Regions from separate parts of the Streptomyces sp. NPDC051740 genome, predicted to be linked through region 2. Evidence: riboswitches for the same ligand, from Rfam matches in the RefSeq annotation. Region 2 holds a riboswitch; each other region holds the start of a gene.
The links. Region 2 has a riboswitch for thiamine pyrophosphate ahead of thiO (glycine oxidase ThiO). Riboswitches for the same ligand answer to the same signal wherever they lie in the genome.
Positions count from the first base shown of each region.

Region 1: linked by a shared signal. The riboswitch ahead of ACIA6T_RS13100 (thiamine ABC transporter substrate binding subunit) and the one ahead of thiO (glycine oxidase ThiO) in region 2 are both predicted to bind thiamine pyrophosphate.
Region 3: linked by a shared signal. The riboswitch ahead of thiC (phosphomethylpyrimidine synthase ThiC) and the one ahead of thiO (glycine oxidase ThiO) in region 2 are both predicted to bind thiamine pyrophosphate.

Region 1 is NZ_JBITCL010000006.1:244,723-255,130, forward strand. It holds gene ACIA6T_RS13080 (phosphatidate cytidylyltransferase) at 1-497, shown strand, start outside; gene ACIA6T_RS13085 (peptidase inhibitor family I36 protein) at 832-1,272, shown strand; gene ACIA6T_RS13090 (hypothetical protein) at 1,406-2,293, shown strand; gene rlmN (23S rRNA (adenine(2503)-C(2))-methyltransferase RlmN) at 2,575-3,681, shown strand; TPP riboswitch at 3,706-3,811, shown strand; gene ACIA6T_RS13100 (thiamine ABC transporter substrate binding subunit) at 3,892-4,974, shown strand; gene ACIA6T_RS13105 (ABC transporter permease) at 5,022-6,623, shown strand; gene ACIA6T_RS13110 (ABC transporter ATP-binding protein) at 6,624-7,643, shown strand; gene ACIA6T_RS13115 (maleylpyruvate isomerase family mycothiol-dependent enzyme) at 7,668-8,465, shown strand; gene ACIA6T_RS13120 (LAETG motif-containing sortase-dependent surface protein) at 8,532-9,215, opposite strand; gene ACIA6T_RS13125 (LOG family protein) at 9,363-10,408, opposite strand, start outside.
Region 2 is NZ_JBITCL010000001.1:552,333-562,740, forward strand. It holds gene ACIA6T_RS02600 (TetR/AcrR family transcriptional regulator) at 1-469, shown strand, start outside; gene ACIA6T_RS02605 (phytoene desaturase family protein) at 886-2,382, shown strand; gene ACIA6T_RS02610 (hypothetical protein) at 2,389-3,336, opposite strand; gene metF (methylenetetrahydrofolate reductase [NAD(P)H]) at 3,393-4,316, opposite strand; gene thiE (thiamine phosphate synthase) at 4,424-5,155, opposite strand; gene ACIA6T_RS02625 (Rv2175c family DNA-binding protein) at 5,666-6,031, opposite strand; gene ACIA6T_RS02630 (NAD(P)/FAD-dependent oxidoreductase) at 6,109-7,350, opposite strand; gene ACIA6T_RS02635 (hypothetical protein) at 7,383-7,721, opposite strand; TPP riboswitch at 7,765-7,876, shown strand; gene thiO (glycine oxidase ThiO) at 7,874-9,040, shown strand; gene thiS (sulfur carrier protein ThiS) at 9,037-9,237, shown strand; gene ACIA6T_RS02650 (thiazole synthase) at 9,240-10,037, shown strand; gene pknB (Stk1 family PASTA domain-containing Ser/Thr kinase) at 10,264-10,408, shown strand, end outside.
Region 3 is NZ_JBITCL010000005.1:301,692-312,099, reverse strand. It holds gene ACIA6T_RS11365 (LacI family DNA-binding transcriptional regulator) at 30-1,142, shown strand; gene ACIA6T_RS11360 (metallophosphoesterase) at 1,707-2,798, shown strand; gene ACIA6T_RS11355 (hypothetical protein) at 2,982-3,851, shown strand; gene ACIA6T_RS11350 (VWA domain-containing protein) at 3,955-5,523, opposite strand; gene ACIA6T_RS11345 (hypothetical protein) at 5,735-6,601, opposite strand; gene thiC (phosphomethylpyrimidine synthase ThiC) at 6,842-8,653, opposite strand; TPP riboswitch at 8,646-8,835, opposite strand; gene ACIA6T_RS11335 (YibE/F family protein) at 8,908-10,326, shown strand; gene ACIA6T_RS11330 (SsgA family sporulation/cell division regulator) at 10,394-10,408, opposite strand, start outside.

The DNA of each region.
Region 1 (10,408 bases), on a different contig from region 2:
ACCTCAAGGACGTCACGGCGGGCGTCTTCGCGGTGTTCTACGTACCCTTCCTGGCGACCTTCGTCGCGATGATGCTCGCCGCCGACGACGGTCCGTGGCGCGTCCTGACCTTCCTGCTGCTGACGGTCGTCAGCGACACCGGCGCGTACGCGGTCGGCTGGCGCTTCGGCAGGACCAAGCTCGCCCCGCGCATCAGCCCCGGCAAGACCCGCGAGGGCCTGCTGGGCGCGGTGGCCTTCGCGATGGTCGTCGGCGCGCTGTGCATGCAGTACCTGATCGACGGCGGCAGCTGGTGGCAGGGCCTGCTGCTCGGCCTCGCGGTCGCGGCCAGCGCCACGCTGGGCGACTTGGGCGAGTCCATGATCAAGCGCGACCTGGGCATCAAGGACATGGGCACCCTGCTCCCGGGTCACGGGGGCATCATGGACCGCCTGGACTCCCTGCTGCCGACGGCGCCGGTGGTGTGGCTGCTGCTCGTCCTCTTCGTCGGCGGCTGACACCTTCGGTTCGAGCGCCTCCGAGCCCCCGTCCCCTGCGGACGGGGGCTCGCTGCTTGTGGCCCGTACACGCTCCATGGCGCTCGGGCGTCCCTCGGCGGCCCCGCCCGGCGTACGGGGAGGTGTGCGCCGGTCCGCGGAACCTCTCCGTCGGTGTCCACCGTCGGGACCGGCATTCATGGTCTCAATGGACGAACGGGATACCAGCCGGCATCCTTTCGAAAAGATCAAGCCAACGCATTGGATCTTGTCTGAAAAATGATTGTTGCCGGCATTGTGCCGCCCTTAGGGTTGGCGGGCCAAGTCGTGGTGAATTGACAAGAGAAGAGGGCACGTGAAGATCGCTCGGAAGTTCATTCCTCTGGCCTTCGTTCTGCCCATCGCGGCCGGATCGATGCTGGGAACCGCTTCGACGGCCCAGGCCTACACGGGCAAGGGTTGTGACCTGACCACCGAATGGTGCGGAGTCTTCTTCTACAACAGCGACTTCGAGGGTTCGCGCACGGCCTTCATGAAGGACAGCGTGCCCAACCTTGCCGGTTACACCTTCCTGGACTACGGTGCGGGCCAGGGCCAGGCCGTGAAGAACAACGCGGCCTCGTTCATCAACGGCGGCGAAGCCAACATGACGGTCTTCTACAACAGCAACTACAGCGGTCCGTGCGACTCCTTCAAGCCGCTGTCCGCCGCGCCCCGACTGCGCAACACCTACAACGAGAACGCCTCGCTGCGATTCGGCTACACGTCGACCGGTTGCTACACCTGGACCGCCTGAGGTATCAGGAAAACCCCTGCACCGGTCCATACGGCCCGTGCAGGGTTTTCTTTTGCATCGAGTACGTTCCGCTTTCGCAGCCATTCGAGAGACGTTCCCCATGGTGAAATCTTCACGGCCCTCGCTCGTCCTGGTGTCACTGCTGTCGGGGGTGGCGCTGGTCGGCTGCACGCAGCAGGACGCGGCGTCTCCGGATCGCGCCCGGGCCTCGACGGCCCCGGCCGCCTCCCCGCCGGCCGGAAGCGAGACGTACACGTATCGGCTGCCCATCGCCGAGTACAGCCTGCCCCAGGACGAGCAGCGCGTGATCCGGTCGGCGCAGGAACTCCTGGCCCGCGAGTGCATGGAGGGCTTCGGTATCGACTACACCCCGGCGGTGATTCCGCCGACCCGGCAGGTGGCGGACCGCCGGTACGGGATATCCGACATGCGGACGGCAATGCAGTACGGATACCGATTTCCGCCGGAGCAGTCGGCCGGGACGGAAAGGAGCAGCCTCTCCCCGGAGGAACGGAAGGTTCTGGTGGGGAACAGCGCCGAAGGTGGAGCGAAAACCGAAACGGCCGCGAAGTACAACGGGAAGAGGATTCCCGACGAGGGATGTCTCGGAGAAGCGATCAAGAGTTTCCGGAAGACCTACAGCTACGAGCCGGGCGTCGCGGCCGCCAGTCGTATATCCGTCGACAGTTACAAGAAATCCTTGCAGGATCCGAAGGTCAAGACGGCCACATCGAAATGGTCGCAGTGCATGGCAGGGAAGGGGTACACGTACGCCACGCCCATGCAGGCACTTGAATCGCAGTCCTTCGAAGGCGATGAGCCCTCCGCGGAGGAGAAGAAGACGGCGGTCGCCGACTTCTCCTGCAAAGAGGAAACCGGCCTGCTGGACACATGGTTCAGCTCCGAAAAAACGATTCAGAAGGAGCTGATAGATGACAGTGCCAAGGTTCTGCGCACGCTGAAGGAGAAGCAGGAACAGCAGGTCGAAGCGGCCCGGAAGATGGTCGCCGAAGCGGAATGACTCGGACCGGGTAAGGCCGGCCGGCAGCTCCCGGGCCACGGAACACCTGCGCGCGGAGCGTCACGTCGTCGACCGGCGCCTCCCCGCGGGATCGCTGCGACCAAGGGGGCGCGGCGGAAGCCCGGTATCCGAAGAAGAGGCGGGACGCGAAGCACCTGGAGGCCGAAGCGGTGGAGCCCTGCTCCTCCGGGGAGGGCCCACGGCGACCGGCGACGACCGTTGTCATCCCCAGAGCTCACGGCTGCAGGCCACACGAATTGATCTGCGACACTGGTAACGCCATGCCTAAACCCGGAGAACTTACTTTCGTCGCCCCCCGCGGAGCCAAGAAGCCGCCGCGGCACCTTGCCGATCTCACGCCCGCCGAGCGGAAGGAGGCGGTCGTCGCGGTCGGTGAGAAGGCGTTTCGTGCCAAGCAGCTCTCGCAGCACTACTTCGCGCGGTACGCGCACGACCCGGAGCAGTGGACCGACGTCCCCGCCGGTTCCCGCGGCAAGCTGCGGGAGGCGCTGCTTCCGGAGCTGATGACGGTCGTACGGCATCTGTCGACCGACCAGGGGACGACCCGCAAGACGCTGTGGAAGCTGTTCGACGGCACGCTCGTCGAGTCGGTGCTGATGCGGTACCCGGACCGGGTGACCATGTGCATCAGCTCCCAGGCCGGGTGCGGCATGAACTGTCCGTTCTGTGCCACCGGGCAGGCCGGGCTGGACCGGAACCTGTCCACCGCCGAGATCGTGCACCAGATCGTGGACGGGATGCGGGCGCTCAGGGACGGCGAGGTGCCCGGCGGCCCGGCGCGGCTGAGCAACATCGTGTTCATGGGCATGGGTGAGCCGCTCGCCAACTACAACCGGGTCGTGGGGGCGATTCGCCGCCTCACCGATCCCGAGCCGGACGGGCTCGGGCTGTCGCAGCGCGGGATCACCGTGTCCACCGTCGGTCTCGTCCCGGCCGTCCACCGGTTCTCCGACGAGGGCTTCAAGTGCCGGCTCGCCATCTCGCTGCACGCCCCCGACGACGAACTGCGCGACACCCTCGTCCCCGTGAACACGCGGTGGAAGGTGCGCGAGGTGCTCGACGCCGGGTTCGAGTACGCGGCCAGGTCGGGCCGGCGGCTGTCCATCGAGTACGCGCTCATCCGGGACATCAACGACCAGGCCTGGCGCGGTGACCGCCTCGGGCGGATGCTCAAGGGTCGCCCCGTACACGTCAACCTCATCCCGCTCAACCCCACCCCCGGCTCCAAGTGGACCGCCTCCCGTCCCGAGGACGAGAAGGCGTTCGTGGAGGCGATCGCCGCGCACGGTGTACCGGTGACGATCCGGGACACCCGTGGTCAGGAGATCGACGGGGCGTGTGGTCAGCTCGCCGCGAGCGAACGGTAATGTGACCCGGGCAATCACATCTACATATTCCGACAGGGGAGCGCCACAGCGCTGAGAGTGCGGCACCGGCCGCAGACCCTCCGAACCTGGCCCAGGTCATTCTGGGTAGGGAGATCGGTCATCACTCGAGCTGTTGCGCCCTGCCCGGGACCCCGCAGCGGGGTCCCGGGCAGGGCCGCGTCTCTTCCTGGTCACCCCAGGAGGAATCAAGTGGACATCACCAAGAAGGTCACGGTCCTGGCCGTCGGGCTGGGGCTGGTCGCGCTGTCCGCGTGCGGGGCGTCCGACGGCGACGACTCGAGCGGCGGCGGGTCCAGGACCGTGACCCTCGTCAGCCACAACTCGTGGGCCGTGTCGAAGGACGTCGTCGCCGCCTTCGAGGAGCAGTCCGGATACAAGCTCAAGGTCCTCGAGGACGGCGACGCCGGGCAGGCCGTGAACAAGGCCATCCTGACCAAGGACAATCCCCAGGGCGACGTCTTCTTCGGTGTCGACAACACCCTGCTGTCCCGCGCCCTCGACAACGGGCTGTTCCAGCCGTACGAGGCCAAGGGCTCCGACCTGATCCTCGACGAGTACCGCGTGGACCAGGACAAGCACCGGGTCACCCCCGTCGACAGCGGTGACGTCTGCGTCAACTACGACAAGGCGTGGTTCGACGAGCACGACCTGACCCCGCCGAAGAGCCTCGACGACCTGGTCAAGCCCGCCTACAAGGACCTCCTCGTCGTCGAGAACGCCTCCACCTCCTCACCCGGCCTCGGCTTCCTGCTCGGGACCGCGGCCAAGTACGGGGACGAGGGCTGGCAGGACTACTGGAAGAAGCTCAAGGCCAACGGCGTCAAGGTGGTCGACGGCTGGGAGCAGGCCTACAACGAGGAGTTCTCCGGCTCGGCCGGCGGCAAGCAGGCCAAGGCCGACCGGCCGCTGGTGGTGTCGTACGCCTCCTCGCCGCCCGCCGAGGTCGTCTACGCCGACCCGAAGCCGGAGACCGCGCCCACCGGTGTCGCCGAGGGCACCTGCTTCCGCCAGGTCGAGTACGCGGGGCTGCTGAGCAACGCGAAGAACCCCGAGGGCGGCAAGGCCCTGCTCGACTTCCTGATCGGCAAGACGTTCCAGGACGACATGCCGCTCAACATGTTCGTCTACCCGGTGCGGGAGGCCGCCCGGGTGCCCCAGGAGTTCGTGAAGTTCGGGCCGCAGGCGAAGGACCCGCAGACCATGGACCCGGAGAAGATCGCCGCCAACCGTGACCAGTGGGTCAAGTCGTGGACCTCGCTCGTACTGAAGTGACGCGGACCGCGGCGAGGCGGCGCGGGAGCGCGGCGCGGCTCGGTCTGATGGCCGTGCCCGTCGCGTTCTTCGCCGTCTTCTTCGCCTACCCCGTCACCGCGATCGTCGCGCGCGGACTGAAGACCGACGGGACCTGGCACCTCGGGCGGATCGGGGACGTACTGGCGCAGTCCGACGTCCGTCAGGTCCTGTGGTTCACCACCTGGCAGGCCCTCGTCTCCACCGCCCTCACCCTGCTGGTCGCCCTGCCCGGCGCGTACGTCCTCGCCCGCTTCGACTTCCCCGGCAAGCAGGTGCTGCGGGCCGTGGTCACCGTGCCGTTCGTGCTGCCGACGGTCGTCGTCGGTACGGCGTTCATGGCGCTCGTCGGCCGCGGCGGACTCCTCGACGAACTGTGGGGCGTACGGCTGGACACCACCGTGTGGGCGATCCTGCTCGCGCACGTCTTCTTCAACTACGCCGTCGTCGTACGCACCGTGGGCGGGCTCTGGTCGCAGCTCGACCCGCGGCAGGAGGAGGCCGCGCGGATGCTCGGCGCCTCGCGGTTCGCGGCCTGGCGGACCGTCACCCTGCCCGCGCTCGCGCCCGCCGTGGCGGCGGCGGCGCTGATGGTCTTCCTGTTCACCTTCACCTCCTTCGGCGTGGTGCAGATCCTGGGCGGGCCGGCCTTCTCCACCCTCGAAGTGGAGATCTACCGGCAGACCTCCGAGATCTTCGACCTGTCCACGGCAGCCGTCCTGACGATGATCCAGTTCGTCGCCGTGGGCACGATCCTCGCCCTGCACGCCTGGACCGTACGGCGCCGGGAGACCGCGCTGCGGCTGGTGGACGCCTCGGTGACCGCGCGCCGTCCGCGCGGCGCCGGACAGTGGGCGCTCCTCGGCGGAGTCGTCGCCACCGTCGCCGTACTGCTCCTGCTGCCGCTCGCCGTACTGGTGGAACGCTCCTTCGGCGCCGCCGGTCTCGGCTACTACCGGGAGCTGACCCAGGACGACGGGGGAGTGTTCCTGGTCGCGCCGATCGAGGCGGTCGGCAACTCGCTCCAGTACGCCGTCGCCGCCACCGTCATCGCCATGGTGATCGGCGGTCTCGCCGCCGTGGCGCTGACCCGGCGGGACGCGGGACGGCTGGTGCGCGGCTTCGACGCGCTGCTGATGCTGCCGCTCGGGGTGTCCGCGGTGACCGTCGGTTTCGGTTTCCTGATCGCCCTCGACGAGCCGCCGCTGGACCTCCGCGCCTCCTGGATCCTGGTCCCGCTCGCGCAGGCGCTGGTCGGCGTCCCCTTCGTCGTACGGACCATGCTGCCGGTGCTGCGGGCCGTGGACGTACGGCTGCGGGAGGCGGCGGCGGTGCTCGGGGCGTCGCCGTGGCGGGCGTGGCGGGAGGTGGACCTGCCGCTGGTGCGGCGGGCGCTGCTGATCGCCGCCGGGTTCGCGTTCGCGGTGTCGCTGGGCGAGTTCGGGGCGACGGTGTTCATCGCGCGGCCGGAGAACCCGACGCTGCCGGTGGCCGTGGCGCGGCTGCTGGGGCGGCCCGGGGACCTCAACTACGGCCAGGCGATGGCCCTGTCGACGATTCTGATGATCGTGTGCGCGGTGGCGCTGCTCGTCCTTGAGCGGCTGCGGACCGACCGGACCGGGGAGTTCTAGATGCTGCTGAGCCTTCAGGACGCGACCGTCCGCTTCGGTGGGCGGCCGGTGCTGGACGCCGTCGACCTGGGGGTCGCGGAGCACGAGATCGTGTGTGTGCTCGGCCCCAGCGGCAGCGGCAAGTCCACGCTGCTGCGGGCGGTGGCCGGACTGCAGCCTCTCGACTCCGGGCGGGTGTCGCTCGACGGACACGACCAGTCGGGCGTGCCCGCGCACAAGCGCGGCGTCGGGCTGATGTTCCAGGACCACCAGCTCTTCCCGCAGCGGGACGTGGGCGGCAATGTCGCCTTCGGCCTGCGCATGCACGGCGCGTCGCGGAGCGAACAGGCGGAACGAGTAAGGGAGTTGCTGGACCTGGTGGGACTGCCGGACGCGGCCGGGCGCGCCGTCGCCGCGTTGTCCGGCGGCGAGCAGCAGCGCGTGGCGCTCGCCCGCGCCCTCGCGCCCAGCCCCCGGCTGCTGATGCTCGACGAGCCGCTCGGACAGCTCGACCGGTCGCTCAGGGAACGGCTGGTCGTCGAACTGCGCGAGCTGTTCGGCCGGTTGGGCACCACGGTGCTCGCCGTGACGCACGACCAGGGTGAGGCGTTCGCGCTGGCCGACCGGGTGGTGGTGATGCGGGACGGGCGGATCGCCCAGTCCGGTACGCCGCTTGAGGTGTGGCAGCGTCCGGCCGACGCGTTCGTGGCCCGCTTCCTCGGCTTCGAGAACGTCGTCGAGGCGACGGTGGGCGACGATGCCGCGGTGACCCCCTGGGGCAAGCTCCCCGTCCCGGAAGGCGCCCCGCAGGGCACGCGGACCCTTCTCGTCCGCCCCGCCGGTGTCCGCCTGGTCCCGGTCGGCGAGGGCCTGCGCTGCACGGTGGCCGCACGCACCTTCCGCGGCACCCATGTCACCGTCCACCTCCAGCCCGAGGACGCGCCCCGCCTGGAGGCGGCCTGCGCGCTCAGGGCCGCGCCGGAGGTCGGGGGTGAGGTCGGCGTGGAGTTCGACGCGGCGGAAATCGCCGTGCTGGGATGAGCGCGACTGCCTAGGGTGTGCGGCATGACACCACTCGCGCATGACCGCTACTGCGAGGAAATCGCACACCAGGTAGGGCAGTTGCGGACGGTCGTGACGTCCGGCGCCGATCTGTCCGGCACCGTGCCCACCACGCCCGACTGGTCCCTGGAGCAGCTCGTACGGCACACCGGCGGTGCCCTGCGCTGGGTGGACGTCATGGTGCGGACCGGGGCCGAGGACGACGTCCCCGAGGACCAGGTGCCGGGGTTCGCCGGGCCCGGGGCGTGGGGCGACCCCGGCGCGCTGGACGCCTGGCTGGCGGAGTCCGGCGAACTGGTCGTCGGCGCGCTGCGCGAGGCCGGTCCGGACGCGAAGGTGTGGAGCTGGGCCGGGATTCACAGCGCCGGGTTCTGGGCCCGCCGTATGACGCACGAGGTGACCGTCCACCGCGCGGACGCCACCCTGGCCGCCGGGCTGCCCTACGAGGTCGCGCCCGAGGTCGCCGCGGACGCGGTCGACGAGTGGCTGGAGATCGTGGAGTGGGCGCAGCGGACGCTGCCGGACGACACGGTGCACGACCTGCGGGGGCCTCGGCGCACCATCCATCTGCACGCCACCGGGACCCGGCCGGAGATCCACTCGGAGTGGCTGATCGAGCTCGGCGAGGAGGGTGTCTCCTGGCGGCGCGGCCACGAGAAGGCCACCGTCGCCCTGCGCGGCCCGCTCACCTCCGTGCTCCTCGCCTTCTACCGCCGGCTGCCGCTGGACGCCCCCGGCCTCGACGTGCTCGGCGACCGGAAGCTGCTGGAGTTGTGGCTGGAGCGGGCGACGTTCGGCTGAGCGGCCGGTAACGGAAGCGGCCCGCCCCCGGGAAAGGGGACGGGCCGCCGATGTGTGCGTGAGGCGTCAGCGCTGGTTGCTCGCCCCGCGGCGGCGCATGCCGAAGAAGACCGCACCACCGCCGACCACGACCAGGGCGGCCGCGATGCCGGCGATCAGACCGGTGTTGGAGTTGGCGCCGGTCTCGGCGAGGTTCGACTCACCGGCCGGGGAGGGCGCGTTGCTCGAGGTGTCCGCCGGAGCGGTGCTCTCGCTCTCCGGCTCCGACGGGGTCGGCTCGGGCTCCTCGGCCGGGGTGGAGGAGGACTTCGACGGGGTCGGCTCCGGCTCCTCCTCGGCCGGGGGCTCCTCCTCCGTCTTGCAGGCCGTCGCCGGGGTGACCAGGTTCGGCTTGATGTCCTCGTCGACGTAGGGCTTCGCGTCGACGTGGATGCGGTACTCGGCGTTCGGCTTCCAGTCCTCCTCGAAGGTGATGACGGTGCCCTCGGCGGTGCCCTTGACCACCTGCTCGCCGACCTGCTTGTCCTGCAGGAACACGGTGATGGTGGCGGGGACGCCGGCCGGGTCCTTGTCGGTGACGGTGATGACGCCCTTGTCGCCGACGCACTTGGCCTCGGCCGAGAACTCGGTGATGTTGCAGGCCGCCGCGCTGCCGGCGACGCCGATCGCGAGGGCGGCGGACGCGGAGACGACACCGAGGGCGCGCACGGAGCGCGCGACGGTACGGCGGGATACGGACAGAACTGCCACGTTTGTCCTTACGGGAGAGCGTAAATGCGGGGGGTGGAGGGAGTGTTGACGGAGCATCAGCACTCCCGTACGGCTCTCAGGTCTATAAGCGCCGCATAAGTAGTGTCAACGCATATGCCTACAGTGGGACGGGGCTTTGCCTTCTTATTAACCGCCCAGACGTTTCAAGGCCTCCGGGGCTTCCTCGATCCGGTCGACCAGGGCGATCCGGGCCTCCATCGAGCGCTCCCGGGCGAGCGACCGCAGCAGCGGCCAGGCCGGCAGCTTCTCCGTCCAGTGCGCCCGGTTCACCAGCACCATGGGCGTGGGCTCACCGCGCGACCCGTAGTAGTTCGGCGTCGCGTTGTCGAAGATCTCCTGTACGGTCCCGGCGGCGCCCGGCAGGAACACCACGCCCGCGTCGCAGCGGGCCAGCAGCCCGTCCTCGCGGGTGGCGTTGGCGAAGTACTTCGCGATGTGCGAGGCGAAGGCGTTCGGCGGCTCGTGGCCGTAGAACCAGGTGGGGATGCCGATCGAGTGGTTGCCCTTCGGCCAGCGGGTGCGCACCTCGAAGGCGGCACGCGCCCAGTCGGTGATCGACGGCGTGAACGAGGGCGCGGAGGCGAGGAGTTCGCAGGCATCGTCCAGCATGGCGTCGTCGTACGGGGCCGCGTAGGCGCCGAGGTTCGCCGCCTCCATCGCGCCCGGACCGCCGCCCGTCGCCACCGTGAACCCGGCGTGGGTCAGCGCCCGCCCGAGCCGGGCGGCACCCCGGAACTCCTCGGTGCCGCGCGCCATCGCGTGACCGCCCATCACGCCCACGACCCGTGCCCCGCGCAGGAGTTCGTCGAGGGTGTCGGACATGGAGTCGTCGTGGACCGCGCGCAGCATGGAGGCGAAGATGTCGCCGTCCGCCTTGGTCCGCTGGAACCAGGTGTAGGCCAGCGCGTCCGGGGTCGCCTCGTAGCCCTTGTCGAGCGAGGCGAACAGGTCGCCGGGCGTGTAGAGACGCCCCCGGTACGGGTCGAAGGGCAGGCCGGGGACGGGCGGGAGCACCAGGGCGCCGTCGGCGCGGAGCTTCTCCGCCGCGTCGGGACGCATCGGGCAGCCGAGGAAGACGGCCCCGGCGGTGTCGTTGGTGAGCAACTCCCGTGTCCGGTCGGTCAGATCGACGGACTGGACACGGAATCCGGAGAGCGTGCCGCGCGACGAGA
Region 2 (10,408 bases):
CTACAACTTCGCGAGCAAGTCGGTCCTCTTCGAGGAGCTGCTGCGGCACGGGGTCGGTCTGCTGACCGCCTCCCTGCGGGAGGCGGCCGAGCGGACGGCCGCGGAGGGCGGCGGCAAGGTCGACGCCCTGGACGCGATGATCCGCGCGGGGCTCGTCTTCATCGACCACTACCCGGCCTTCACCCAGCTGTACGTGGCCGAGCTGTGGCGCACCAACCGGGCCTGGCAGTCCACGCTGACGGTGGTGCGGCAGCAGGCCGTGGCGGTGGTCGAGGGCGTGCTGCGCGAGGGGGTGGGGAACGGCGAGTTCAGCGACGAGATCGACGTCCCGCTGACGGCGGCGGCGCTGGTCGGCATGGTGCTGGTGGCCGCGCTGGACTGGAAGTCCTTCCAGCCGGAGCGTTCCCTGGACGACGTGCACTCCGCCCTGTCCCGGCTGCTGCAGGGACGGGTCAGCGGCCGCCGCTGAACCCCGGACGGACGAAGGCGCCGGTCCGACGGTGGCCGCGTCCCCCGCGGGCCACCGGCGGACCGGCGCCTTCCTCACTCCCCCGTGCGTTCCCCCAGAACCCCGTTGCGGTCGTCCCCCGGGTTCCCCCGTGCCTCGCTCCCGCCGACGGTGCCGGCGGAAGGAGCGGATCGTGGGCCCGTACCGTTCCGGCGCCCCGTGTCGCCGGTTCCGGGGCCGGGCCCCTCTCCGTGGTCTCCACTCTCCCGTTCCCGGGGGCCGGCCCCCATCCGCGCGCGTACTCAACTCGGCGGCTAGGTACGGGTACTCAGGGCTGCGCACGCGCGCCCACGGCCCGGTGCCGCCGCCTGGAGCCCGGGGCGGGGGCGCGGGTACTCGGGGACGGGCTGTCGGTGGCGGCGGATAAAGTCCCTGGCATGGCACGGATTGCGGTGATCGGCGCCGGGATGGGCGCGATGGCGGCCGCCGCCCGGCTGGCCGTCGCGGGCCACCGGGTGACGGTGTACGAGCGGACGGAGACGTACGGCGGCGCGCTGCGCCGTCTGGAGCGGGACGGGTTCGCCTTCGACACCGGGCCAGGACTGCTCCCGCTGCCGGCGGTCTACCGGGACCTGTTCGTGAAGACCGGCAGGGAGCCGCTGGAGGCGTGCGTCGAGCTGGCCCAGGTCGACCCGTCGTCGCACCACGTGTTCGCGGACGGTACGCGCGTGTCGCTGCCGAACGCCTCCCGCGCGGGCGTCGTCTCCGCGCTGGAGGAGAGCCTCGGGGCGGACGCGGCCCGGCGCTGGGGGGACTTCCTGGTGCGGGCCCGGGAGACCTGGGACCGGTCGCGCAGACCGCTGCTGGAGGAGCCGCTGTGGCCCAACTGGCAGGTGCTGGCCGGGCGTGAGCCGTATCCGGCGGTCCCGCACAGGAAGTTCCTGCGCGCGCGCACGGCGGGCACGCTCGCGGAGGTCGGTGCGTGGGAGCTGCGCGATCCCCGGCTGACCGCGCTGCTGGAGAGCCACGCGCTGGCGTACGGCCTCGACCCCCGGCAGACCCCGGCGAGCGCGGCGGTGCTGCCGTACATGGAGCACGCCTTCGGCATGTGGTACGTGCGCGGCGGCATGCGGGAGCTGGCGCGGGCGGTGTACGAGCGGTGCCTGGCCCGCCGGGTCGAGTTCCGCTTCGGCGCGGAGGCCGCCGGGGTGCTGGAGAAGGACGGCCGGGCGGCGGGGCTGGAGCTCGCCGACGGCACCGTCGCGGAGGCGGACCTCGTGGTCGCCGGGGTGGCTCCCGGGATGCTGGACCGGCTGAGCCGGGGGACGCGGGTGCGTGCTGCCGGCGAGGTCCCGGCCCAACGGGGGACGGCGAGCAGGGTGACGGTGGCGCTGGCGCTGCGGGGCGGACGCCCGGAGGGGACCCCGCACCGTACGGTCGTGCACACGGACGACCGGGAGGCCGAACTGGAGTCACTGTCCGGTGCGCCCGGGGGCCTCCCCCCGCGACCCACGGTCACGGTGCTGCGGCCGGACGACCCGGCACTGGTCCCCGACGCCGGCCACGAGGCGGTCACGGTGACGTCGGTGGTGCCCGCCGGGACCGAGGAGTCCCGGGACACCTACGCCGAGCGTCTGATCGCCGTCGCCGGGCGTGCGGTACCCGGTCTGCGCGACCGGCTGCTGTGGCACGAGGTGCGCACCCCGGCCGACATCGCCGCGGAGACCGGCGCGGAGGGCGGCGCGGTGCCGGTACCGGCGCTGGCCGCGGCGGGCGGGCGGCTGCTGCACCCGGCCAACGGCACCGGGCTGGCGGGGCTGTTCACGGCCGGCGGCTGGTCCCACCCCGGCGGCGGGCTCCCGCACGCCGGGATGTCGGGGGCGCTGGTCGCCGGACTGGTCGTGGAGGGGCCGGAGTTCCGCGGGTCGCAGTGAGCGCGCTCAGTAGCGGTACTGCTCGTCGTACCCGGTGCCGTTGCCGTGCGTCTGTCCGTCGCCCTGGTACGGGTGCTGCTGCTCGGGCGGGAGTTCACCGCCGTACGGGTCGTCGGCGCTGCGCTGCTGCGGGACCCACAGGCCGCCGGCCGGGGTCTCGCCGCCGTGGCCCTGCTGGGCGTACGGGTCCTGCCCGTAGCCCTGCTGGGGATACTGCTGCGGGTCGGCGTAGCCGGTGTCGTACGAGGTGTCCCCGTAGGCCGAGTTGCCGATGTACGGGTCGGAGTAGGCCGCGTACTGCTGCTGGCCCGTGGCGTCGTAGTCCTGCTGCTGACCGTAACCGGAGTAGTCGTAGGCGTAGTTGGGGTCGGCGCCCGGGGCCGCCGCCGCGTACTGGTCCTGGGCCGGGGCCGTGTACCCGGTGTCGCCGCCGTAGACGCCGTAGGAGCCGGTGTCGTCGGGCATGGGCTGCGGCTCGTAGACGGCGGTGGTCCCGTCGGCCGCCGACTGGTCGGGGCGGGCGGCGGGGGTGAACACGTCGTCGCGGTCGTAGTCGTCGTCCGCGTGGTGGCCGGCCCGGTCGCGGGGGGCGTCGCTCTCGGCGCCGTAGCCGGCGCCGGACGCCTCCAGGTCGGAGACCTCCAGGGTCGGCTCCTGGCGCCCGCGGCCGCCGCGGCGGCCCTTGGCTGCGGCCAGCACCGGCGCGTTGACCGCCCAGCCGGCCGCGAAGCCGCGGCGGAACGACAGGGTCACATAGGTCTGGCCGACCGCGAAGGCCGCGGCGCCCAGCCCGATGACGACCACGGACGGGATCAGCACGCCGAGCACGACGCCGAGGAAGCCGGCGAAGGCGAGCAGCCGCCAGCGCAGGCGCGCCTTGTACTGCAGCAGCACCTCACCGAGCAACCACAGCGCGACGACGCCGAACGCGATGTAGAGGACCGCCCAGCCCATGTACGCCCCTCTCCCAGTGGTCGCTACTCAGTGTGTCGTATATGAGTGCGACCGGTCTAGGCCCGCGGTGGGTGGTGCAGGCCCAGGTTCTCGTAGATTTCCAGGGTCGCCGTGGAGTTGTTGAGCGTGATGAAGTGCAGTCCGGGCACTCCCTCGGCCAGCAGCCGGGCGCAGAACTCCGTGGCGAACTCGATACCGATCGAGCGTACCGCCGCCGGATCGTCCTTCGCTGCGAGGATCCGCTCTTTGAGGGCCTCCGGGAACACGGCGTTACTGAGCTTTGGCAACCTCTCCAGCATCTTCACGCTGGTCACCGGCATGACCTCGGGAATCACCGGGGTCTCGCAGCCCGCCGCGTGGACTCGGTCACGCAGCCGCAGATAGGACTCGGGCTGGAAGAACATCTGGGTGATCGCGTAGTCGGCGCCGGCCCGGCACTTGTCGACGAAGCGGGCGACGTCGGTGTCCCAGTCGGCCGAGCGCGGGTGCATCTCCGGGAAGGCGGCGACGCCGACGCAGAAGTCGCCCGACTCCTTGATGAGCTGGACGAGTTCGGCGGCGTAGGTCAGCCCCTGCGGGTGCGGCACCCAGTCGCCCATCGGGTCGCCGGGCGGGTCGCCGCGCACGGCGAGCATGTTGCGGATCCCCGCGTCGGCGTACTGGCCGATGATGTTGCGCAGTTCGGCGATGGAGTGGTCGACCGCGGTGAGGTGGGCGACCGGGGTGAGGGTGGTGTCGGCGACGATCTGCTGGGTCTCCTTGACCGTGCCGGCGCGCGTGGAGCCGCCCGCGCCGTAGGTCACGGAGACGAAGTCCGGCGCGACCGCCTCGACCCTGCGCAGCGCGCTCCACAGGTTCCGCTCGCCCTTGGGGGTCTTCGGCGCCGAGAACTCGAACGAGTACGTCGTCTTGCCGGCGGCGAGCATGTCACGCACGGTGCGTGCGCGGTCAGTCCTGGTGGATGCGGTTCCGAGGGCCATACCGGCAGGTTAGCCAGGGGGCGGCGGTCCCCCAACCGGATGCGGGATATTTGTCTGAAATGCCGACTTGTTGTCCACCCCTTGGACAAACCTGAGACGCGCGGGGGTCATCCGGCGTCCGAGGGCGCCGCCTGCCGCAGCCGCTTCGTGAACTCGGCCGCCGCCGCGCCCGGGTCGTCCGCCTCGGTGACGGCCCGTACCACGACGACCCGGCGGGCACCGGCGTCCAGCACCTCGTCGAGGTTGCCGAGGTCGACGCCGCCGATGGCGAACCAGGGGCGCTCGGTGCCCAGGGCGGCGGTGTACCGGACGAGGTCCAGGCCGGGGGCGTGGCGGCCGGGCTTGGTGGGGGTGGGCCAGCAGGGGCCGGTGCAGAAGTAGTCCACGCCGGGCTGGACGGCCGCCGCGGCGGCCTCGGACCCGGCGTGCGTGGAGCGGCCGATCAGGACGTCGTCGCCGAGGATCGCGCGGGCGGCGGGGACGGGCAGGTCGCCCTGACCGAGGTGGAGGACATCGGCTCCGGCAGCGTGGGCGACGTCCGCGCGGTCGTTGACCGCGAGCAGCTTGCCGTGCCGGGCGCAGGCGTCGGCGAGGACCGCCAGGTGCTCCAGTTCCTCGCCGGCCTCCATGCCCTTGTCCCGCAGCTGCACGATGTCGACCCCGCCGGCCAGGACCGCGTCCAGGAACTCCGGAAGATCGCCCTGCCGCCTGCGGGCGTCGGTGCACAGATAGAGCCGGGCGTCGGCGAGCCGGGCGCGAGCGGTGGCGGTCACAGAAGGGTCCCCCAGGGTGTCGGCGGCGTACGGACCCGGCGGGCCCGGTATGTCACGGGCGCACATCCCCGGCCGTCACGGGCCGACGGAGCACACACCGCAACGGACCCTATGCCGCCACGCCGACGACCGCGAGACACCCCTCACCGACCACCGCACCGCCCCGGACACCACGAGCCGCCCACACCCGGCACTCGGGGCGGCCCCGCCCGGAATCCCGGTGGCCGCGGACTGGCGAACGCCTCCGCGCGGACGAGAGACTGCCCCCGCGTCACGCGGCCGGCCCACCGCCCGGTGCGGCCCCGCCCGGAATCCCGGTGGTCGCGGCCCGGCGGACACCTCCGTGCGGGCGCGAGGCCGTCCCCGCGTCACGCGGCCGGCCCACCGCCCGATGCGGCCCCGCCCGGAATCCCGGTGGTCGCGGCCCGGCGGACACTTCCGTGCGGGCGCGAGGCCGTCCCCGCGTCACGCGGCCGGCCCACCGCCCGCCCCGGGCTCCGTACCGGCACGGGTTCCCGCGGCCGGGGCTCGCCGCCCCGGCCGGTGGTGTTCGGATCGCGGACGGTCAGGGCCGGGTCAGACCGCGAGCGCCTGGGCCCGGCGCTTCACCTCCGTGCCACGGTTCTCGCCGAGTGCCTGGGCGGGCGTGCCCGGCAGGGAGGGGTCGGGGGTGAAGAGCCATTCCAGCATCTCTTCGTCCGTGAAGCCGTCGTCCCGCAGGAGCGTCAGGGTCCCGGTCAGGCCCTTGACGACCTTGTCCCCGTCGATGAAGGCGGCGGGCACGTGCAGCGCGCGGTTCTCACCTCGGCGTACGGCGATGAGCTGGCCCTCCTTGACCAGCTGCCGGACGCGCGTCACCTCGACACCGAACATTTCGGCGATGTCGGGCAGGGTGAGCCAGGCGGGGACGAGAGCATCGATCTTTGCGTCAATCTCGGTCACGGGACAAGCCTGCCATCTGCCACTGACAGTCGGAAGTCAGCCCCGCCCACCTGGGCGGACGCGCCGGGCCGGGAGCATCACACCGTCGCCGACTTCAGGGGCCGCGCCGGGTCCGCCAGCAGCTCCGCGTCCATCGCCGTGCCCGCCTCGATCAGCCGGCGCCCCTGCGTCAGGTCCCGGGGCCGTCCCACCGCGAGCAGCGCCACCAGGCGGGACTCCCGCAGCCAGCAGACGCTCCACGCCGCCTCGGCGGGGTCCCCGCGCCACACCGTCCGGTCGGCGTCCGCGTGATGTCCCGCGTACTGCACGAAGCGCCCGAACTGCTCGGACCAGAAGTACGGCACCGGGTCGTAGACCACCGGCTCCCGGCCGGTGGCCGCGCCGAGGATGTTCACGGCGACCGTGCGCGGCCCCTGGAGGGCGTTGTCCCAGTGGTGGACCAGCAGGCGCTCGCCGTAGCGCCCGGACGGGAAGGACGCGCAGTCGCCGACCGCGTACACGTCCGGCAGGGAGGTCGTCAGATGGTGGTCGGCGACGACCTCCCCGTGCGCCCCGAGCCCGATCCCGGAGCCCGCCAGCCAGCCGGTGGCGGGCCGGGCCCCGATGCCGACGACCACGGCGCCCGCGGGCAGCCGCGTGCCGTCGTCCAGGACCGCGGCGCCGGGTTCGACGCGCTCCACGCGCGCGTGCGTGCGCAGCGTGACGCCCGCCTCGGCGTACCAGGCGGCCATCGGGGCGGCCACCTCGGCGGGCAGCGCCTCGACGAGCGGCCGCTCCCCCGCCTCCACGACGGTGACCGCGCAGCCCGCCTCGCGGGCCGCCGTGGCGAACTCCGCGCCGATCCAGCCGGCGCCGACCACCACGATGTCGTGCTGCCGCGCGAGCACCGGCCGCAGCCGCGCGGCGTCGTCCAGGGTGCGCAGCAGATGCACGCCGGGCACGCCCTCCGCGCCCGGCAGCCGGACCGGTTCCGCACCGGTGGCGACCACCAGGACGTCGTACGGGACGGGCCCCTTCTCCGTGTCCAGTTCGTGGTCGGCGGGGCGCAGGCCGAGCACCTCGCAGCCGAGCCGCAGTTCGATGCCGGCGTCCTCGAAGTCGACGTCGAAGGCGGAGTCCTCGGCCTTGCCGAGCAGCACCGCCTTCGACAACGGCGGCCTGTCATACGGCTGGTGGGGTTCCGCGCCGATCAGGGTCACGGTGCCGGTGAAGCCCTGCTCCCGCAGGGCGAGGGCGGTCTGCACACCGGCCATGCCCGCGCCCGCCACCACCACCCGCCGCGGCTCGGACCGTCCCGGTCCCTGCGTCTGCTCGCTCACCCGATCACCTTAGACACCTGACGCGGCGTCGATCAGCCGAGCTGTTCCACCACGCTCGTCCCGCTGCCCGGCTGCGACTCCCACTGCCAGTCCTCCTCCAGTCGTACCCGTCCGTCGGGCAGTTCCACGACCGTCGACACGCAGTGCCCGGAGGAGGTCGTGCCGTCCCGCTTGAGCTGCACGTACCGGAAGTCCAGCCGGTCCCCCGCGCGGGTGCCCACCAGGTGTCCGCGTACGACGTCGCCGCCCGCGTACTCGGCCCAGATCTCGCCGCCCCGCTCGTGGTAGGTGAACCGGGTGCGGGTGCCGACCTGGCCGGGGGCCTGGTCGGCCACGGGGGCGAGGACGAGTCCGTCGAGCGAGCGGGCCACGGTAGAGGCTCCCTTACAAGTGCGTTGCTAGGGTGGCCAACGTACAAGCACTCGCGGGAGCCCGGACGCACCGGGCTGAGAGGGAGGCTGGCGGCCTCCGACCGTACGAACCTGATCCGGGTCATGCCGGCGAAGGGAGGGGCTGGACGCCCATGTCGCCCACGCGTACCTCAGACGTCCTCGTCGTCGGGGGCGGAATCATCGGTCTGGTCACGGCCTGGCGGGCCGCGCAGCGCGGTCTCGCCACGGCCGTGGTGGACCCCGAGCCGGGCGGCGGCGCCGCCCGGGTGGCCGCCGGGATGCTGGCCGCCGTCACGGAACTGCACTACGGCGAGGAGACCCTGCTCGGTCTGAACCTCGCCTCCGCGCGGCGCTATCCCGGCTTCGCGGCCGAACTGACCGAGCTGACCGGCCACGACCTCGGCTACCGCGCGTGCGGCACGCTCGCCGTGGCACTGGACGCCGACGACCGCGCCCACCTGCGGGAACTGCACGCCCTGCAGCAGCGGTCGGGGCTGGACTCGCAGTGGCTGTCCGGGCGGGACTGCCGGCGCCTGGAGCCGATGCTCGCGCCGGGGGTGCGCGGCGGCCTGCGGGTGGACGGCGACCACCAGATCGACCCCCGGCGGCTGGCGGCCGCGCTGGTCACCGCCTGTGAGCGCGCGGGCGTGACCGTCCACCGCGCGCGGGCCGAGCGGCTCGTCGTCGCGGGAGACCGTGCGACGGGCGTGGCCACGGCCGACGGCACCGAGCTGGGCGCCGGGCGGGTGGTGCTCGCCGCGGGCAGCCTCAGCGGACGGCTCGCGGGCGTCCCGGCGGACGTGCTGCCTCCCGTGCGCCCCGTGAAGGGGCAGGTGGTGCGGCTGACGATGCCCGCGCGGCACGGCCCCTTCCTGAACCGGACCGTGCGGGCCGTGGTGCGCGGCAGCCATGTCTACCTGGTGCCGCGCGAGAACGGCGAGCTGGTGATCGGGGCGACCAGCGAGGAGATGGGCTGGGACACCACCGTGACCGCGGGCGGCGTGTACGAGCTGCTGCGCGACGCCCACGAGCTGGTCCCCGGCATCACCGAGCTGCCGCTGACCGAGACCCGGGCCGGACTGCGCCCCGCCTCCCCCGACAACGCGCCGCTGCTCGGCCCGACGGAGCTCGAGGGGCTGCTGCTCGCCACCGGCCACTACCGCAACGGTGTCCTGCTGACGCCGGTCACCGGCGACGCCATGGCGGAGGTCCTGACCACCGGCGCCCTGCCGGAGGTGGCCCGCCCCTTCACCCCCCGGCGCTTCGGCGCCGCCGTCCGCACGGAGCAGCCCGTATGAACATCTCGGTCAACGGGGAGCGCCGGGAGTTCGCGCCCGGCACGGCTCTCGACCTCGTCGTGAGGTCGCTCACCGCGGCCCCCTCGGGGGTGGCCGCCGCCCTCAACGAAACCGTCGTCCCGCGCGCGCAGTGGCCCGCCACTCCCCTCTGCGAGGGTGACCGCGTGGAAGTCCTGACCGCCGTCCAGGGAGGCTGACCATGGCCGACGATCCGTTCCTCCTCGGTGGTACGTCCTTCACGTCCCGCCTGATCATGGGCACCGGCGGGGCGCCGAGCCTCGACGTGCTGGAGCGGGCGCTGGTGGCGTCCGGGACGGAGCTGACGACCGTCGCGATGCGGCGGGTGGACCCCTCGGTGCACGGGTCCGTGCTGTCGGTGCTGGAGAGGCTGGGCATCCGGGTGCTGCCGAACACGGCGGGGTGCTTCACCGCCGGGGAGGCCGTGCTCACCGCGCGGCTCGCGCGGGAGGCGCTCGGCACGGACCTGGTCAAGCTGGAGGTCATCGCCGACGAGCGGACGCTGCTGCCGGACCCGATCGAGCTGCTGGACGCGGCGGAGACGCTGGTCGACGACGGGTTCACGGTGCTGCCGTACACGAACGACGATCCGGTGCTGGCGCGGAAGCTGGAGGAGGTGGGGTGTGCGGCGATCATGCCGCTGGGGTCGCCGATCGGGTCGGGGCTGGGGATCCGGAATCCGCACAACTTCGAGCTGATCGTGGAGCGGGCGGGGGTGCCGGTGATCCTCGACGCGGGGGCCGGGACCGCGTCCGATGTGGCGTTGGCGATGGAGCTGGGGTGTGCGGGGGTGATGCTGGCGTCGGCGGTCACCCGGGCGCAGGCGCCGGTGGTGATGGCTTCCGCCATGCGGTGTGCGGTGGAGGCGGGGCGGTTGGCCCGGCTGGCGGGGCGGATTCCTCGGCGGTGGTTCGCCGCCGAGGCGTCGTCTCCTGCGGAGGGCATGGCTGTGCTGGATCCGGAGCGGCCCGCGTTTTGACGGTGCCGGGGCTGCAGCTGGGCGGGGGCGGGTTTCGCTTGCCGGCGCTTGCAGGGTGCCGCCGCGCCCACCCGTGCCGCCCCAGCGGCACGATTGCCCGCAGTTACGGCGGCGGGGTGTCCGCAGTTGCGGCGGCGGGGTTGTCCGCAGCTGCGCACGTCACAGGTCCGCTTCAACGGGGGATGAACGGGTCGGGGGTGTCGGTGGGGGCTCGTAGACTCGGGGCGTGGATACGACCCTTCAGGACCCCCTGGTCGGGCAGGTGCTCGACGGCCGGTATCGCGTCGAGGCGCGGATCGCGGTCGGCGGGATGGCCACGGTCTACCGGGCCGTGGACACCCGTCTGGACCGCATCCTCGCGCTCAAGGTGA
Region 3 (10,408 bases), on a different contig from region 2:
CACCGCATGAGCCCTACTATCGGCTCGCCATGACAGCAGCAGGGAAGCACCAGGTGAGCCGCGCGGATACCTCACGCCGAGGCAGCCGGCCGGAACGAGCGGGCATCAGGGACGTGGCCGCCGCCGCCGGAGTCTCCATCACGACCGTCTCCGACGCCCTCAACGGCAAGGGCAGGCTCCCGGACGCCACCCGGCGCCACGTCCGCGAGGTGGCCGACAGACTGGGGTACCGCCCCTCGGCCGCCGCCCGTACGCTCCGCACCGGGAAGTCCGGACTCATCGGCCTGACCGTGACGACGTACGGGGATGAACCTTTCACCTTCACCGAGTTCGCGTACTTCGCCGAGATGGCGCGCGCCGCCACCTCCGCCGCGCTCGCCCGCGGCTACGCCCTCGTCATCCTGCCCGCGACCTCCCGCCACGACGTGTGGTCCAACGTCGCCCTGGACGGCACGGTCGTCATCGACCCCTCCGACCAGGACCCGGTCGTCAGCGAGCTGGTCCGCCAGGGCTTACCGGTCGTCTCCGACGGCCGCCCGGCCGGCTCGCTGCCGGTCACCGCCTGGGTCGACAACGACCACGAGGCCGCCGTGACGGGCATCCTCGACCACCTCGCCGACGCCGGCGCCCGCCGCATCGGCCTGCTCACCGGCACCACCACCGACACGTACACCCACCTGTCGACCACCGCGTATCTGCGCTGGTGCGAGCGCGTGGGCCAGGACCCGGTCTACGAGGCCTACCCGGCGCACGATCCGTGCGCGGGCGCCGTCGCCGCCGACCGGCTGCTCGCCCGCCCCGACCGGCCCGACGCCGTCTACGGCCTGTTCGATCCGAACGGCACCGACCTGCTCGCCGCCGCCCGCCGTTACGGCCTGCGCGTCCCGGACGACCTGCTGCTCGTCTGCTGCAGCGAGTCCACGGTCTACGCCAACACCGAGCCGCCCGTCACCACGCTCTCCCTCAAACCGCGCCGCATCGGCACGGCGGTGATCCAGCTGCTCATCGACGCCATCGAGGGGGTCGACTCGGACCAACCGGTGGAGCAGGTCATACCGACCGAGCTGATCGTGCGGACCTCCTCGCAGCGGCGTCCGCCCCGTACGACGGTCAGTCCGCCGAGGTCGCCGAAGGGGTCGTGAGGCGGAGGCCCGCGTGGGGGCCCGTGTGGGGGTGCGTCGTGGGGCCGGGGGTGTGGTGCGGCGAGGCCGCCGCAGTCGGGCCCGTACCGTGCTGCCGCAGTGAACCGGGGTGGGGACCGGGTAAGCGGCGGCCTCCGCCGCACCACCACACCCCACTCCCGCGGATGGGCGCCTGCGGGAGCCCCGGTGGTCGGGATGCGGGGGCGCCACGGTGGGGCGTATCGCGGTCGGAGCGTGGAGCTTCCGCTTCCGGAGGGGGGAAGCGGCAGTTCCGCGGCGACCCGGAGGAGAGGAAAGAAAGGGCTCTCCGGTCGCCCCTCCGGGCGAAACAGGCGGGCCCCCGGAACACGATGGTGGCCGGTCACTGGCGGAAGCGCGCGGCAGGGGCGAGTCCAGGGCGGACGAAGACCGCCTCAAACGGGGCGAAAGCCGCGGTGAACCGGAGTCTTGCTCTGATTCACCACCCCTGGGTCATCACACGGCGCGATCCGCATTCCTATGATGGGCCCACGACACCGCGGGCCGCTGCGACCAGGCAGTCCGACGCGGTGCAGAAGCGGCGCGATGGTGGAGGGGTCGATGACTCAGGGGGCCGGTCAGGGACCCGAGGTGGAGCGGACGGCGACGTTGCGCGACTTCCGGGTACCCGCGTACGTCCACGAGACCGGTCCGTACGCCCAGAGCACGCACCCCGGCGACGTCGTCCCGCCCTCCGAGGAGACCTACCCGGAGGGATACACACCCACCCAGCGGGACCTCCCCATCATCAATCGGGGTGACACTGTTCAGGTGACCGTCGACCCCGCGTCCGCCCCCGCCCCGCAGCCCGCCACCGGCCAGGGACCGCTGTACGTGGTCGGCGACGTCCACGGCTACCTCGACGAGCTGGTGGCCGCCCTCCAGGAGCAGGGCCTGCTCGACCCGGCGGGCCAGTGGTGCGCCGGCACCGCGCGGCTGTGGTTCCTCGGCGACTTCACCGACCGCGGCCCGGACGGCATCGGCGTCATCGACCTCGTGATGCGGCTGTCCGCCGAGGCCGCCGCCGCCGGCGGCTACTGCAAGGCCCTCATGGGCAACCACGAGCTGCTGCTGATCGGCGCCAAGCGGTTCGGCGACACCCCCGTCAACTCCGGGGCCGGCACCGCCACCTTCCAGGCGGCCTGGCTGCTCAACGGCGGGCAGAAGACCGACATGGACCGCCTCCAGGACCACCACCTGCAGTGGATGTCCCGCCTCGACGCCGTCGAGGCGGTCGACGGCCATCTGCTGCTGCACTCCGACACCACCGCCTACCTCGACTACGGCCGCTCCATCGAAGAGGTCAACGACACCGTCCGCGAGACGCTCACCCGCAACGACGCCGACGAGGTCTGGGACCTGTTCCGCAAGTTCACCAAGCGGTTCTCCTTCCGTGACGAGGGCGGCGCCGACGCGGTGCGCTCCCTGCTGGATACGTACGGCGGCACCCGGGTCGTTCACGGCCACAGCCCGATCCCCTATCTGACGGGTCAGGTCGGTTCCGAGGACGACGAGGACGACAGCGGCCCCGTGGTCACCGGACCTCATGTCTACGCCGACGGACTCGCCATCGCGATGGACGGCGGGGTCACCATGGCCGGAAAACTGCTGGTCCAGCAACTGCCGCTGGGCGTCTGACGGTTCAGCGGGCCGTGACCGTGCGGCCCGAAACCGCCCCGTGCACGTGCCAATTTCGGTAAACCCCCTGTCACCGCGCGCCGTCACCGCTCTACCATCGGCTTATCCGTAGCAGGCTCCCCTCCGTTTCTGCCCGACGGCTCGTCAGCATGCCGAGCCCCAAGCCCTACGGAGCATCGGGGGATGCACATGAACAGCGTTCCGCAGCACCTGCTGAGCGAGGACCGCCGGGAATACCAGCGGATTCTCGATGAGGCGCTGCGCTCCGCACCACACCACCCGGAACTGGCCGCGGTCGGACAGCGGCTCAACTCGGAACAACTGCGCACGATGGCACTCGACGCCACGGCGATCATCACGACGGCCGCGGCGACCGAGTACCAGCACTATGTGAAGGTCCGCGAGGAACGGCGCCGGCCACCGGAGTCGTCCACCCCGTCCGTCCGTGAGTCCGGCCCCACCGAGCCGGGCACGAACGCGATGGGGCTCGCCGCCACCATGGGAGAGGTCGCCGAGACCACCGGGGCCGGCGCCCTCGCCGTCGTCGCCGTCCTGGCACCCGTCCTGGCCGGAACCGCGGCCGCGATCTTCCTGCTCGTCGGCTACGTCCTGCGGATGCTCGACCCCGACGCCGCGTTCGCCCGGACCATGCTCACCACGGGGTGGGTGTTCGGCGCGGTGACGGCGGTCGCCATCCTCGTCGCCGCCGTGGGCCTGCTGCTCACCGCACTGCGCAACAAGCCCTCGGCGCTCGGCAGGTCGTACGACGAACTCGACGGGGAGGTGGCCCTGGCCAGGGACGCCTGGCGCGATGCCCTGCTGGAGCGGGGGATCCTGCCGTTCCTGCGGGACGCGCTCACCGACCCGGCGACGGTCACCGCGCTGCAGCACACGGCACCGCCTCCGCCGACCAGCCGTATCCCGCACCTGGGGTACGGCCGGCCGGGCTTCTCCAGCCCGGAGGAGGGAGCGGCCCGTGGCACACGGCCGAGCTACTCCAGCCCGGACTACTCGAGCCCGGACTTCGGGGGACCGGAGCACCGGCCGGAGTAGCCGGGCGGCCCGTCCGTCGGCTTGCGCTCTCCGTACCGGAGGCGCGAGCCGGATGGACGGATCCGACGACGGGCCGGACGGCCGGGCCGGGCCGGGCCGGGTCTCAGAGGATGCCCGCCCGTCCCGCGGCCGTGATCCACTGCGGGAACTCGGAGAGCAGACGGTCGTACAGCTCCGCGTCCGGCACGGTGCTGATGTCGTCGACGGCGAAGAACCCGACGTTGTCGACACGGCGTCCCGGCAGCGTGTCGAACCGCTCCAGCACGCCGTAATTTGACTTTCCCAGCCCCACGAACTGCCAGAAGACCGGTTCCTCCACCGCCTCACGGAGCTCGCGCTCGATCTCCTTGTTGCGGTAGACGCCGCCGTCGGAGAAGAACAGGACGAGGGTCGGAGCGGACGTGGGCTCGCCCCGGACGAACGCCCGCACCTCGGCGATGACCTTCTGCTCCTCGTTCTGGATGCCCACCTCCCGCATGTCGACCTGGCTGGGCTCCAGCCCTTTCTTCCGTCCGCGCCGGAACAGGCCCACCTCCCCCACCCGCACATGCAGCCGCAGCCACTCGGGAAGCTCACCCAGCCGCAGATCCGGCAGCCGGGCCGGGTTCGAGGCGAACGTCCAGGCCTGCATCTCACCGTCGTCGTCCAGCTGCGCGGCGACCGCCGCCATCCGCTCGACGACGTCGGCCACGACCCCCTTGGAGTACAGGAAGGACATGGACCCGGAGGCGTCGAGTACGAGGATGACGCGTGCGGTGACCTCGGCGGCCCCGTGCTTGCGCAGACTGACCGCCACCTGTTCCTTGCGCAGCGACAACCGCTTGCGCATGTCGACGGGCAGCCTCTCCTCGCCCTTGGTGAGCCGCGGAGCACCGGGGTGGGGGTGGGGCACGGCAGACTGCTGGGCGGGCGCGGCCGGCACGGCGGGAGGCACGGGCGGGGGCGGCGGAACCGGGGCCGAGGTGGCCGCGGATGAGACCGGCGGGGCCGGGGGCGCGGCGGCCACGGGGGAAGCGGACGGGACCGGGGGCGCGGCGGCCACGGGGGAAGCGGACGGGACCGGGGGCGTGGCGGCCACGGGGGAAGCGGACGGGACCGGGGGCGTGGCGGCCACGGGGGAAGCGGACGAGGCCGGGGGCGCGTCGTCCACGGTGATGCCGAAGTCCGTGGCCAGACCCGCGAGTCCGGAGGCATACCCCTGCCCCACCGCCCGGAACTTCCACTTCCCCTGCCGTCGGTACAACTCGCCGCCGATGAACGCGGTCTCCGTCCCCGCCGCCATGTCGAACCGGGCCAGCTCGGTCCCCGCCCCGGCGTCGAGCAGCCTGAGCACCAGTCCCGGCACCTGCCCGAACGTCCCGCCGTCCGCCGACGCGCACAGCACGATCCGCTCGACCGCCCCCTCCACGGCCCCCAGGTCCACCTCCACGGTGTCGGTCGTGTCCCGCGCTCCGCGCTGTTTCCCGAGATGCGTCACGGCGCCGGACGTGTGACGAGGCTGGTTGTAGAAGACGAGGTCCCCGTCGTCCCGCACCCGCCCGGCCTCCGTGAGGAGCAGCGCCGAGGCATCGATGTCGGGCACACCGGCCCCGGCCGCCCAAGCGAGCACAACGCGCACCACGCGGGCATCGACGGGAAGATTGGACCCCTTGCTCATCGGACTCGCTGTCATGGGGCCAGTCTGCCCACCCGCCCCGGCGAAGGGGAGGGGCCACCACACCTGCCGCCCCGCGGAAGCGGCACCCACGACGGGCACCGCCCCCGCGTCGCCCGCGGCGAACGCCCGGTCCGCGATCGGCAGGCGCACGCGGTTGCCCGCCGCCGCGAACCCCTTCGGCTTCTGAGCCGTCCCCTCCTCGGTCTCGTCCCGGCTTCCGCCGTGTTCACGACGGATGTCCCGGAAAGCTCCGTCGATGACCGCACGAGGCTGGTGTGCACCACAGGCGGCGGAGAATCCGCGTCTCGACCCGTTCGACGGTCGAGCGGCCGAAGGCGTGCACGAGAGCGAGGTGGAACAGCGTGGGTGCCGTCACCGCCCACCGGTGGACGCGGTCCTCCCGCAGCAGGTACCTGACCACCGTCGCCGGACGGAAGGGGACGAAGTCGATGGTCCGGTGCTCCCACCGGTCGGCGACGCCCCGGCTCATGCGCGTCTTGAGGCCCGTGCTTCCGAGGTCCTTCAGCCGTGCGTGGAAGTGGGCGCCCCAGCCCCGACCGTCCACGTCCAGCACGAGGGCCAGGAGGTCGAGCGAGTATGCGTGGAACTCCAGGGACAGTCCCTCCCGCATTCCGCGGCGGGTCACCGCGTGGAGATCGGACGCGTTCCTCCCGGAGGAATCGATGTGTCTCGACAGTCCCTCGTTGACGGAGGAGTTCCAGACGCCCGGTGCCGTACGGACCCGATCGCCGCGTCGGGTCACCACGAGCATGTCGTCGGCGGTGACCACCGCGGCATTGACGCCCAGGCCGCACTGCAGAAAGGAGGGGGCCTTCGACGGCTCGTCCGGATCCAGGTAACGGGACCGGGGCGTCGTACCGTCCGGAAGCCGGCGGTCGAGTTGTCGCGCGGCCAGGAAGGTGCAGTAGTCGGTCGGACGGAGCCTCAGGTGCACCTCGGACTTCTCTTCGAGAGCGGTACGGGAGACGTCCAGGGAATCGACGGCGTACCGCGGACCGTTCCACAGCGGAGCTCCTCCCTCCGCTCGCAGCCGCTCGCTCTCCTCGGCTGTCTCGTCCCGCCAGCCGGTCATGTCCGGAGGCAGTTCCCCCACGCAGGCGCGGGAATCTGAGCACGGAGTGGTGCGAGAGGTGCCCGATCGGTCCCATGGTTCGGCGCTCACGGCGTTGTCCGCCGTTCCACGCCCAGGACCCGGGCGGCGACCCCTTGGGTTCAAGGGGCCTCCGCCGTCACCCGCACGACACCACGAGGTGACGGAGCCGGAGAATCCGGTCCGGTACGCGGCACACCGGACCGGATTCCCGGGAAGGACTCAGTCGGCCAGCGGGAGGTACACCCGGTTGCCCGCCTCGGCGAACTCCCTGGACTTCTGGAGCATGCCCTCGGCGATCTCCTCGGGGGAGGCCCCCTCGGCCGCCGTACCGCCGAACCGCTCCGTGATGCTTTGACTGATCTTCATGGAACAGAACTTCGGGCCGCACATCGAGCAGAAGTGGGCCGTCTTGGCGGGTTCCGCCGGCAGGGTCTCGTCGTGGAACTCGCGTGCCGTGTCCGGGTCGAGAGCGAGGTTGAACTGGTCCTCCCACCGGAACTCGAAGCGGGCGTCGGACAGCGCGTCGTCCCACTCCTGGGCACCCGGGTGGCCCTTGGCGAGGTCGGCGGCGTGGGCTGCGATCTTGTAGGTGATGACGCCGGTCTTGACGTCGTCACGGTTGGGCAGGCCCAGGTGCTCCTTGGGCGTGACGTAGCAGAGCATGGCCGTGCCCCACCAGGCGATCATCGCGGCGCCGATGCCGGACGTGATGTGGTCGTACGCGGGCGCGACGTCCGTCGTCAGCGGGCCGAGCGTATAGAACGGGGCTTCATCGCAGATCTCCTGCTGAAGGTCGATGTTCTCCTTGATCTTGTGCATCGGGACATGCCCCGGGCCTTCGATCATGGTCTGAACGTTGAAACGCTTCGCGACCGCGTTGAGTTCCCCGAGCGTGCGCAACTCCGCGAACTGCGCCTCGTCGTTGGCGTCCGCGATGGACCCGGGCCGCAGGCCGTCGCCGAGCGAGTACGTGACGTCGTACGCGGCGAGGATCTCGCAGAGCTCCTCGAAGTTCTCGTACAGGAACGACTCCTTGTGGTGCGCCAGGCACCACGCGGCCATGATCGAGCCGCCGCGCGAGACGATGCCGGTCTTGCGGTTCGCGGTGAGCGGCACGTACGCCAGACGCACGCCCGCGTGGACCGTCATGTAGTCCACGCCCTGCTCGGCCTGCTCGATGACCGTGTCCTTGTAGATCTCCCAGGTCAGTTCCTCGGCCCGGCCGTCGACCTTCTCCAGGGCCTGGTAGAGCGGCACGGTGCCGATGGGGACGGGGGAGTTCCGCAGCACCCACTCGCGGGTGGTGTGGATGTTCCGGCCGGTGGAGAGGTCCATAACCGTGTCGGCGCCCCAGCGGGTCGCCCAGGTCATCTTCTCGACCTCCTCCTCGATGGAGGACGTCACCGCCGAGTTGCCGATGTTGGCGTTGACCTTCACCAGGAACCGCTTGCCGATGATCATCGGCTCGATCTCCGGGTGGTTGACGTTGGCCGGCAGCACCGCCCGGCCCGCCGCGATCTCCTCGCGGACCACTTCGGGCACGACGTTCTCCCGGATCGCCACGTACTCCATCTCGGGCGTGATCTCGCCACGGCGCGCGTACGCGAGCTGTGTGACCGCCTGACCCGCGCGGCCCCGGCGCGGCAGGCGCGGCCGGCCGGGGAACACGGCGTCCAGATTGCGCAGGCCCCCGCGCGGAGAGGTGTGCTTGATCCCGTCGTCCTCGGGACGGACGGGACGGCCCGCGTACTCCTCCGTGTCACCGCGGGAGATGATCCAGTTCTCCCGCAGCGGAGCCAGGCCCCGGCGGACGTCGGTGTCGACGAGCGGATCGGTGTACGGGCCCGATGTGTCGTACAGCGTGACCGACCGCCCGTTGGTGAGGTGCACCTGGCGGACCGGCACCCGCAGGCCGGGGCGTGTGCCCTCGACGTACGCCTTGTGCCAGCCGACGGACTTCCCGGCCTCCGTGTTCTCCTCCTGGGCGGAGTTCTGCGTGGAGGCAGGCGTGCGTGCGTCCTTGTTGGTCATGAGACCTACTCCCTACGCCGGCATTACCCGGTAACAGGTTCGGCGGTCGACGCAGCGGTTTCCGTCTGCCGACGTTCCGTGGGAAACATCACTCGCCTTCGGTGATGTTTCATGTGAAACGTCGCTGGGACGGAGGTCAGCGCCCTCTCAGCCCGGTGCTCCGAGCTCCCGCGTGTACAAAAGCGACTCCACGCTAGCGTCATTTCTGGCGCGGTGAACAGAGGGCCCCATCCCGTTCTTGCGATGATCGGGCGGTGACCCCCACTCAACCTCCTCCGTTTCCACCGCCCGAACCGTCGCGCGCGCCCGGCGCCGGAGACGGCGGCGGCCACGCCCACGGGCACGGGCACAGCCACGGTCACGGCCCGGCGGCGCCCGTCTCCCAGCACCTGCGCAAGGTCATCGCGGCGATCCTCATCCCGTTCGCGGCGGCGGTGCTGATCGGGCTCGCCGTGCTGTGGCCGGGCGGTGCCCCGGCGCACGAGCGCACCGGCGTCGGCTTCGACCGGCAGACGCAGCACGCCACGGTCACCAAGGTGGTCGAGCTGAGCTGTCAGTCCGTCAACGCCTCCGGAGGCGTCCCGACCGGCGACACCTCCACCGCCGAGGGCTCCTCCGCCCAGCAGCAGGCGGACGGCACCTGCAAGAAGGCGACGATCCGGGTCGACACCGGTGACGACAAGGGCCGTACGTTCAACGAGATCGTGCAGCCGGACCAGTCCCGGCAACTGCACGAGGGCCAGAAGGTCGTGGTGGCCTACGAGCCCTCCGCGCCCGAGGACCTCCAGTACTCGGTCACCGATGTGAACCGGCGCTTCCCGCTGGCGCTGCTCGCGGGCGTCTTCGCGCTCGCCGTCGTGGCCGTGGGGCGGCTGCGCGGCGTCATGGCGCTGGTCGCACTGGCGATCAGCTTCCTGGTGCTCAACTTCTTCATCCTGCCCGCGATCCTGCAGGGGTCGAACCCGCTGGTCGTGGCGGTGGTGGGGGCGAGCGCGATCATGCTGATCGCGCTGTACCTGTGCCACGGGCTGTCGGCGCGTACGTCGGTGGCGGTGCTCGGCACACTGATCTCGCTGCTGCTGATCGGCTTCCTGGGTTCGGTGTTCATCGAGTGGGCCGCGCTGACCGGCAACACCGACGACAACACCGGTCTGATCCACGGGCTGTATCCCGGGATCGACATGAGCGGTCTGCTGCTGGCCGGCGTCATCATCGGTTCGCTCGGTGTCCTCGACGACGTGACGGTCACCCAGACGTCCGCGGTCTGGGAGCTGCACGAGGCCAACCCGTCGACAGGCTGGCGCGGGCTGTACCGCGCGGGCATCCGCATCGGCCGCGATCACATCGCGTCCGTGGTCAACACGCTGGTCCTCGCCTACGCGGGCGCCGCGCTGCCGCTGCTGCTGCTGTTCTCCATCGCGCAGAGCAGCGTGGGGACGGTCGCCAACAGCGAGCTGGTCGCGGAGGAGATCGTGCGCACCCTGATCGGCTCGATCGGCCTGGTGGCCTCGGTGCCGGTGACCACGGCCCTGGCCGCGCTGGTGGTCTCCGCCGACCGCCCGACGGCTCAGGCGCAGGGACACGGACCGGCACAGACGCAGGGAGCCGGGCAGGCATCGGACGCGCGGCCGGCCGTGGGGCGCGGCGGGCGGGGCAGGCGCCGTAAGCGCTGATGTCCCGCGTGGCGGGCGGAGCGCGCTGAAGCGTTCCGCCACCGGTCCACCCGACTGGCGTAACGCTTCAGCCGGCGCTCTG